Linked DNA regions of Parashewanella spongiae. Each later gene encodes a partner of the first gene's protein in a complex. Links are inferred from orthologs where the notes say so. Each region holds a gene or a part of one and is shown on either strand. Other genes may lie near its edges.

The links.
Region 2: the proteins of holB (region 1) and dnaN are in contact, whole or in part, in a cryo-EM structure (PDB 8GIZ), measured with the Escherichia coli proteins. The link is inferred for Parashewanella spongiae from one-to-one orthologs.
Region 3: the proteins of holB (region 1) and holA are in contact, whole or in part, in a cryo-EM structure (PDB 8GIZ), measured with the Escherichia coli proteins. The link is inferred for Parashewanella spongiae from one-to-one orthologs.

The regions. Positions count from the first base shown.
Region 1 is NZ_CP037952.1:2,826,214-2,829,375, reverse strand. What follows is about bases 127-3,125. They hold holB (DNA polymerase III subunit delta'), read left to right. Parts: upstream 127-1,162; coding sequence 1,163-2,089; downstream 2,090-3,125. Other genes in these bases: E2I05_RS11055 (TatD family hydrolase), read left to right, coding at 2,489-3,125; E2I05_RS11060 (PilZ domain-containing protein), read left to right, coding at 2,124-2,447; tmk (dTMP kinase), read left to right, coding at 540-1,175; mltG (endolytic transglycosylase MltG), read left to right, coding at 127-543. Outside these bases: more of mltG, read left to right, coding at 1-126; more of E2I05_RS11055, read left to right, coding at 3,126-3,162. UniProt on the Escherichia coli protein: Part of the beta sliding clamp loading complex, which hydrolyzes ATP to load the beta clamp onto primed DNA to form the DNA replication pre-initiation complex.
Region 2 is NZ_CP037952.1:432-3,591, forward strand. The notes cover bases 26-3,022. They hold dnaN (DNA polymerase III subunit beta), read left to right. Parts: upstream 26-972; coding sequence 973-2,073; downstream 2,074-3,022. Other genes in these bases: dnaA (chromosomal replication initiator protein DnaA), read left to right, coding at 26-952; recF (DNA replication/repair protein RecF), read left to right, coding at 2,102-3,022. In the rest of the region: more of dnaA, read left to right, coding at 1-25; more of recF, read left to right, coding at 3,023-3,160. UniProt on the Escherichia coli protein: Confers DNA tethering and processivity to DNA polymerases and other proteins. Acts as a clamp, forming a ring around DNA (a reaction catalyzed by the clamp-loading complex) which diffuses in an ATP-independent manner freely and bidirectionally along dsDNA.
Region 3 is NZ_CP037952.1:1,046,414-1,049,447, reverse strand. Bases 164-3,034 are described here. They hold holA (DNA polymerase III subunit delta), read right to left. Parts: upstream 2,178-3,034; coding sequence 1,149-2,177; downstream 164-1,148. Other genes in these bases: leuS (leucine--tRNA ligase), read right to left, coding at 2,934-3,034; E2I05_RS03790 (LPS-assembly lipoprotein LptE), read right to left, coding at 2,180-2,671; nadD (nicotinate-nucleotide adenylyltransferase), read right to left, coding at 515-1,141; E2I05_RS03805 (hypothetical protein), read left to right, coding at 164-496. In the rest of the region: more of E2I05_RS03805, read left to right, coding at 116-163. UniProt on the Escherichia coli protein: Part of the beta sliding clamp loading complex, which hydrolyzes ATP to load the beta clamp onto primed DNA to form the DNA replication pre-initiation complex.

The DNA.
Region 1 (3,162 bases):
CTTCCTGAAGGTAAATTTTATCCTGATACCTATCATTACACTTCTTCGACAAGTGTGAATGAAATTTTGACTCAAAGTTATCTTAAAATGAATGTAGAATTAAATAAGTCGTGGAGAAATAGAGCAAAAAATATCCCTCTTAAATCGGCTTATGAATTGTTAATATTAGCCTCTATCATTGAAAAAGAGACTGGAAAGTCAGAAGAGCGTGAGATAATTTCAGCTGTATTTAACAATCGCTTACGAAAAAAGATGCGATTACAAACCGATCCCACCGTAATATACGGAATGGGAGATAGGTTTAATGGAAATATCAGAAAAAAAGATCTTAGAGAGCGAACAGCATTTAATACCTACAGAATTAATGGTCTTCCACCAACTCCAATAGCCGCACCAAGTATTGCATCGATTAAGGCCGCCGCACATCCATCTGATGTCAGTTTCCTTTATTTCGTATCTAAAAATGATGGAAGTCATGTATTTTCTACAACGCTGAAAGAGCATAATCGCGCAGTGAATAAGTATCAGAGAAATAAAAAATGAATGAGTATGAAGGCAAATTTATAGTTATTGAAGGCCTAGAGGGTGCAGGAAAATCAAGTGCTATTACTTTAGTACGTGACTACATTGAAAAGCATACAGGCACTAAACTTGTTTGCACCAGAGAGCCAGGCGGTACACCTCTTGCGGAAAAAATGCGTGATTTAGTTAAAATCGCCGATAAAACAGATCCCTTATGTGACGAAGCAGAATGCTTGCTTATTTACGCAGCCCGCGCGCAGTTAATCGCAAACGTCATCAAACCAGCATTAAATAATGGCAAGTGGGTGCTAGGCGACCGTCATAATCTATCTTCATTAGCGTATCAAGGTGGGGGCAGAGGACTTGGTGATTTAGTAGATGTCATTAGTGAAGCAACATTAAAGGACTTCAAGCCTGATTTGACACTTTATTTAGATATAGAACCTTCCCTAGGTTTGCAACGTGCCGCTTCTCGTGGAGCGCTTGACCGAATTGAGCAACAAAAATTAGACTTTTTTGAAAGAGCAAGATCTCGTTACTTATCAATTGCAACAGAAGATGAAAGTATACATGTCATCGATGCAAGTCAGGCAATGACAGAAGTTCACAAAGACATTATCAGTGCTTTAAAGGCTATGCCATGGTTAAGCTAAATGAGCTGCCTTGGCTTGATGAGGCCAAACATATATTTTCGCGTCAATTAGAAAAAAAATCAGTTTCTCATGCACAGCTTTTGAGCTTAGAAAAAGGTTATGGCGCTAAACAGTTGCTTGGTAGTTTAGCTCAACTCACTTTCTGTGAAAGGCCTACTCAGTTTACTCCTTGCGGTCTTTGTAAAAGCTGTACCCTAGTCGAGTCAGGTAATCACCCTGATTTCCATCAAATTGTTCCAGATGGTAATCAAATTAAAGTTGATCAAATTCGTGAATTATGCGGTGATCTAACAGAAACGGCACAACAAGGTGGTTGGCGAATTGCAATAATTTACAGCTGTGAAAAGCTTAATAAATCTGCAGCTAATGCATTGTTGAAAACGCTGGAAGAGCCTGGAAAGCAAACACTATTATTATTGCAAACTGAAAGTTTTGGATTGTTAATGCCGACAATTACAAGCCGCTGCCAAAATATATTAGTTAAAAAACCCTCGAAGTCTCAAATTAATGATTGGTTAATTTCACAATCTCCAGAATATAAAGGTACGAATTGGTGCATTCCTATAGTCGGTGGGCCATTAGGTTTAATCGAAAGTATCTCGTCCGGACACTATAACAAGTTATTGAATTATAGAAATAATTGGAGTCAAAGTTTGTCGGCTGGTCATCTGTGTGCTAGTTTTTTAACAGTCGATGAACAAACTATTGTTGATGTGTTAGATGTTTTGTATCTCGTTTTTAGGCAATTTATTTTACAAAACAAGTTTAATGATGCTTTATTACAAGCTGAAGTCGTTAAATTAGCAGCTGAAGTCATGCACATGCGCCAAAGATTGAGTTTAATGAGTAATATTAATGCTCCAGCATTGTGCCAACAATTTATATTGAAATATCGGCACCTAGTTAATAGATAATTGAAAATATTGCTTGCAATATATGGTGGGATGAATGGTCGACATTAAAATGGAATTTAAGTCGTTGAATGAGCTATATCGTTCTTACATGCCGTTTATCAAACCAGCCGCTATTTTTATCCCTACACATCATTCTCACCATCTTGGGGATTTTTTAGAAATCTCTTATCAGCTCCCAAATGGTTCCGAAAACCAATTATCAGGCACTGTTGTCTGGATAAACCCAATCGGTGCATCAGGTGGCCGTCCAGTTGGTGTTGGAATTAAACTTGAAACCGATTCAGATGAACAACGACTGCAAATTGAAAAATTACTGGCGAGTAATTTAGGCTCTGGAGATTTGACCTCTACCATGTAGCTCGTTATCCTTTCCCATTATTTTTAAATCGGACTTCATTTGTGTTAATTGATTCGCACTGTCACTTAGATCGCCTAAAATCTGCCCCAGATCACTCAAATTTAAAAACTATTATCGAAACAGCCTCAAAACGTGGGGTAGAGTACTTTTTATGCGTAAATGTACGACAACAAGAATTTTGCGATATGAAAGAAAAAGTAGCGGCTTTTCCTCAAGTGTTCTTGTCTTCAGGTGTTCACCCTTTGGATGTAGAGTCAGGGCTTGATGTAGATAGTTTGAAGTTAACAGCGGCAGATGAAAGAGTTGTTGCAATTGGAGAGACAGGTTTAGATTATTTTTACTCGAATGAAACCAAAGCTCAACAACAAGACTGCTTCGAAAAACAAATCAAGTTAGCCGTAGATATAAACAAACCACTGATTGTTCATACCCGAGATGCTCGTGAAGATACAATCGCAATGCTAAAAGCAGGGCAAGCCGATAAAGTAGGTGGTGTATTGCATTGCTTTACCGAAAACTGGGAAATGGCGAAAGCGGCCTTAGATTTAGGTTTTTACATTTCAGTTTCAGGGATTGTAACTTTCAAGAATGCAGGTGAATTAAGAAGCGTTATTCGTAAAGTCCCTAAAGATAGGTTGTTAGTTGAAACAGACTCTCCTTATTTAGCACCAGTTCCCCATAGAGGTAAAGAAAACCAACCAGCATTTGTTCGTGA
Region 2 (3,160 bases), 2.8 Mb from region 1 along the record:
AGCGGCTGCAATGCAGGTGTCTGAAAACCCTGGTGGTGCTTACAATCCATTATTTTTATATGGTGGAACGGGGTTAGGTAAAACCCACTTATTGCATGCGGTCGGTAATGGGATCATTAAAAATAATCCAGACGCGAAAGTCATCTATATGCACTCTGAGCGTTTTGTTCAGGACATGGTTAAGGCCTTACAAAATAACGCCATTGAAGAATTTAAGCGCTATTATCGAAGTGTTGATGCATTATTTATCGATGACATTCAATTTTTTGCCAATAAAGATCGCTCGCAAGAAGAGTTTTTCCATACCTTTAATGCATTATTGGAAGGTAACCATCAGATCATTTTAACTTCAGATCGTTATCCAAAAGAGATAGATGGCGTAGAAGAAAGACTTAAATCACGTTTTGGTTGGGGACTTACAGTTGCGATTGAACCACCAGAATTAGAAACCCGTGTTGCGATTTTAATGCGAAAAGCGGAAGAGAGTAACATCAGTCTGCCTCATGAAGTGGCGTTTTTTATCGCCAAACGTTTGCGTTCAAACGTTCGTGAATTAGAAGGGGCGTTGAACCGAGTGATGGCTAATGCTAATTTCACTGGTCGCCCAATTACTATTGACTTTGTGCGTGAAGCATTACGTGATTTATTGGCTCTGCAAGAAAAATTAGTAACTGTAGATAATATTCAAAAAACAGTCGCTGAATACTACAAAATTAAAATGGCAGATATGTTATCTAAGCGTCGCTCTCGCAGCGTAGCAAGGCCTAGACAGGTCGCCATGGCGCTCGCTAAAGAACTTACTAACCAGAGTTTACCCGAAATAGGGGATGCCTTTGGCGGGCGAGATCATACTACTGTTTTGCATGCTTGTAGAAAAATCGCGCAGTTGCGCGAAGAAAATCATGACATTAAAGAAGATTATGCTAATTTAATTAGAACGTTGTCTTCTTAATAATCAGGGAATTGGACATTATGAAATTTTCTATTGATAGGGATGCCCTATTAAAACCTTTGCAATTAGTGTGTGGAGCAGTAGAAAAAAGAAATAATTCACCTATATTAGCCAATCTTCTGGTCGAAGTAAGTGGTAACTCACTGAAGTTAACAGGTACAGATTTAGAAGTTGAATTGGTTGGTGAAGCAAGTGTAAATGGTGAAGTACAAGAAGACAAAACTACTGTGCCAGCCAAAAAGTTGTTGGATATTGTGAAGTCTTTGCCTGATCAAAGTGAACTGTATGTTGAACAACAAGATAATAAATGGCTGCTACGTTCAGGTCGTAGTCGTTTTAGCTTAGCGACTTTGCCAGCAGATGAATACCCAAACATTGATTCTTTTACAGCTGATATTAATTTTTCATTGGCACAAAGTACATTGCGCTCAGTCATTGACTCGACGCAGTTCTCAATGGCTAACCAAGACGTACGTTATTATCTCAATGGCCTATTGCTTGAAACCGATGGCAGCGTACTGCGAGCTGTTGCGACCGATGGACACCGTTTAGCCCTAAGTCATCGTACAGTTGAAGCTTCTTTACCAGAAAAACAAGTTATCGTACCTCGCAAAGGTGTGGTTGAAATGGTGCGTTTGCTAGATCAAGATGCTCAACAGGTGACGATATCTATTGGTGAGAATGCGATTCGAATTGCAACAGATACTGCTCAATTGACCAGTAAGCTGGTAGATGGACGTTTCCCTGAATATGAGCGTGTACTGCCTAAAGGCGGTGACAAAATTGTTATAGCCAGCCGTAATCAGTTGAAACAAGCTTTACTGCGAGCGTCTATTTTATCCAATGAAAAGTTTCGCGGGGTGCGGATCCAGCTTGAAAATAATTTACTGAAAATTACCGCGAACAATCCAGAGCAAGAAGAAGCGGAAGAAATTATTGATGTTGAGTATGATAACCAAACCTTAGAGATAGGGTTTAACGTGAGCTATTTATTAGACGTGTTGAATCATATCAGTGCTGATGATGTTCGTATCACTTTAATTGATAATAATTCCAGTGCATTAATTGAAAATCACGAAGCAGAAGATTCTATGTATGTGGTTATGCCAATGCGCCTGTAATGCTGTGGATGTCTGCATTGAGTATTAAATGAGTTTAGCTCAACTACAAATTACTTCTTTTAGAAATATTGATTCAGCCCAGTTGCAATTAAGCGGTGGGCTGAATTTGATCTATGGCTTAAATGGAAGCGGAAAAACCAGTTTACTTGAGGCAATATATTTCTTAGGGATGGGACGTTCATTTCGAAGTCATTTGTCTCAGCGGGTGATCAAGAGCGACAGCGATCAACTTACACTTTTTGCTCAACTCAATTTAGATAAAGGTCAGGCTAAATTAGGATTAAGGCGACATCGCAATGGTGATATTGAAGTCCGTTTAGATGGAAATAAATTACAGCGTTTGTCCACCTTAGCCGAAACATTACCTATTCAAGTTATCACCCCCGAAAGCTTTGCTCTGCTTTTTGAAGGCCCAAAAGCAAGACGTCAATTTATCGATTGGGGCGCGTTTCATACTGATCCACAATTTTATTTAGCGTGGAGTAATGTTAGGCGAATATTAAAGCAGCGAAATCAGCTGCTTAAGCGTGAATCCAGTTATCAAGAAATAGAGTATTGGGACCGAGATTTAATTCGTTATACTGAACAAGTGACTGAAATTAGAAATCAGTATGTTCACTCGTTAAATGAGCTATTAACAGGTATAATTGAGAAGTTTTTACCTCAAGTTGAAGTGAAAGTGAGTTTCACCCGAGGCTGGGACAGTAAAACCACGTATTCAGAGCAGTTACAAAGTCAGTATGCTCGCGATATTGCCAGTGGTCACACTGGTAGTGGTGCCCATAAAGCTGATTTACGATTACGGGTTGGTAGCATGCCTGTTCAGGATGCATTATCTCGTGGTCAATTAAAATTACTGGTTTGTGCATTGCGAATAGCTCAAGGTAAATTGCTAAAGCAACAAATTAATAAGCACAGTGTTTATCTGGTGGATGATTTACCGTCAGAGTTAGACGCTGGCCACAGACAGTTATTATTGAAACAGTTAGCAGACACCGGTGCACAACTTTTTGTTACCGCGATTGATCCTGCTGCGATAGTTGATTCGTTACATTGCCCCCCTGACAGGATGTTTCATGTGGAACAG
Region 3 (3,034 bases), 1.8 Mb from region 1 along the record:
TATCAGAATGGAGAATTCATTACTGTAATTGATAAGATTATAAAAATTAATTTACTGGTTCTTAATGATTTTATAGATTATTTTATAGTTTGTTTTCATCAAGAAGATATTTCAAATGTCAGGTTTAAATGGTACTAGTCAATCAAGCGAAGTCGTCAGAAATAATTATGGTGGAACAGGTTATTCCGAGCCAATAGAAATGAACCCTATTTTAACAATAGGCCAAGCAGGTAAACAAGATCCTAATAGTTACCAGTGTCACACAAGAGTAGAAGAGACGAAAGAGACTGCAGTTCATAGTAGCGGATGGAAACACTTTTTTTCTTTGCTTTTTAATTCCAATGGTGAAAAATCAACAGCTAAAACAACGCAAAACTTGGTAACGAAAGCTGAATATAATCAAATCATGGAACAAAGAAAGTTAGGTTTACAAAAAATACAAGAAAAAAATGATGCTTACTTTCAAAAGTTTTTCAAAGAACATGGCTATTCGTAGTTAGTTGAACATTAACGCTTACCTGTATAAATAATTATTTTTAATGTAGTTTTGCACATAAGTTGGTGTCATTTTTTTTATGGAGTTTTGCTCCACTATTTTACGCCTTAGAACTGTTGAAGAAATGTTTTGTGGTTTAACTTCTATATCAAATAGCCTTCCCTTTTTATTTTTTACTGACTCAATGCAGTGAGTAAATTGGTGATTATCTAAAAAATTGAGATTTGATATCTTCTTATGAGGATAATCTGGGCGGCGCATTACAGCTATATCACAAAGTTCAAATAACTTTTGCCATTGATACCATTTATCTAATGAAAGCAATGAATCTGTTCCCATGAGAAAAGTAAATTGATGCTCTGGAAACTGTTCATTCAGTTCTTGTATTGTAGTGACAGTGTAACTTGGTGTTTTACGAGTTATTTCAATATCACAAAGCTTAAATTCAGTGTATTGATCACACACTAATTGAACCATATTCATACGATGCTGAGAGCTCGTTTTAACGGTATTTTTATGTGGCGGGATATGGTTTGGCATCAACCATATTTTATCTAAATTTAAAGCAGACATGACCTCTAGCGCAGGTAAAATATGTCCATAATGGATGGGATCAAACGTGCCTCCGAGAATACCTATCCGCATAATTAGCTCACTCTTGTATATGTGCTAAAGATTGATGAGCAACGGGATCGAACAATAAACAGAGATGGCTGATGGCTGTCCAGTCTTCAACGCCATATTGTTTTAAATTTAGCTCAATATTCGAAGCCATCGAAAGCATATGCTCGATGTTAGATAGACTTAATCGGTTTAGTGCATCTTGATAAATGGGTTTACGTTTATCCCAAATACTAAGTTTGCTCCATAAAGGCGACAAGTTTTCTCGATTTTGTTGTGCATGTTTGAGCTTAAGTAATGTGTTTAGCTCTTTAAATAGCGCCCATAAGATAATTGGTAAAGCGATGTCTTCAGCTTTTAACTGTGACAACATGTGCATAGCTTTATTATGCTTGTTCGCTAATATAGCATCGCAGAGTTGAAATACAGTAAATCGAGATTGATCTTCAAAGTAATGCTTAAGTTCTTCAGCATCGATTAAACGATCTGGTGCTAAAAGCTGTAATAATTGAAGTGCTTGATCGGCTGCTAATAGGTTACCTTCATATAAGGTCACCAATAGCGCGCGCGCATCGGGTTGCAGTTTTAACTTGAAAAATTTAATCCGGTTATCCAGCCAGCGCTGAAACTGAGTGCCTTCAGGTGTGGTACAAGGCAGGTATATACCTTGGCTGTCCAGCGTCTTAAACCATTTGCTACTCGTTTTCTCAGCGGTGACTTTAGGGCCTTGAATAATCAAGAGTACATCAGGATTAGGCTGAGTCATGAGCTCTTTAAATGTATTGGCGCCTTCAGTTTCTGGCTTTGATGCGGGCAGGGTCAGTTCAATAATTCGTTTGCTGGAAAATAAACTGAGGGCTTGCCACTCAGACGTTAAATCACTCCAGTTGAAACCGATTTCTTGGTAGAGTTGAATACGCTCATCAAATCCCTGCTGTCGAGCCGCAGCGACAATTTGTTGCTTACAATTATCAATCAACCATGGATCATCACCAAACAAAATATAGACTTGTTTCAGTTGACCTAAATTTCTAGCAATCTGATCCGGATATACGCGCATGGTTACTGCTCGAATGCGGCAAGCGTTTGGATGATTTTATCCGCTGCCTGTAATCGCATTTCTTTAACTAACAAAGCCATTTCTCGGCTTTTTGCTAAAGATGTTCGAGGATCATCGAGGTAATCGCGTCGTATGATAGCTTGAAATAGTTGAGCTTCTTGATTTGGAAAGCTGATGGTAAATTCAACTTGATAGATGAGTTCATATTCTGCCACATTACCTGTGGGGTAAAGTGAAAGCGTCGTGCGATCAAGAGAATCTTTGATCAGTTTTAATCGAGGTGTCTTATCATTTGGCTCAATCAAATTGATGCTGTTTAAACGCAGTCGCTCACGGACTAAGTGAGTGAGTTCGCTGTATTTATCTTGGCTTGAAAGACTGAGAGTTTGTAGCTCATCAGGAATTGAATAGCTGCCTTGTAATTTAAAGCCGCATCCAGCACTGAATAAAATTGTCAGTGCCATAATGGTAAAACCAATGCGCTTTATAAGCATATGTAATCGAATCCTTTTTTATCAACATATTAAGTAACCTGAACTCTGGATAAGCAAACCTCTACAGTGCTGCTATTTTCGCCTTGTACTAGACGAAGCTAGTCACACTGTAGATTGAATTTAAACTTATTGTCTATAAAACATTAAATTATAGATTTCATTATCTCGAACTCAGGTTAAGTATGACAGATTGAAAAACAAAACGCTTTGAGTTTGAATCCATTACCTTTCATCAAGCATCAAAGCGCCTTTTCAACCTATTTTAGTTCGCAACAATATTCAGTAGCTTACCCGGTACATAAATGATTTTACGAATAGTATTACCGTCAGTAAATTTAGCCACGTGTTCATGACTCAATCCTA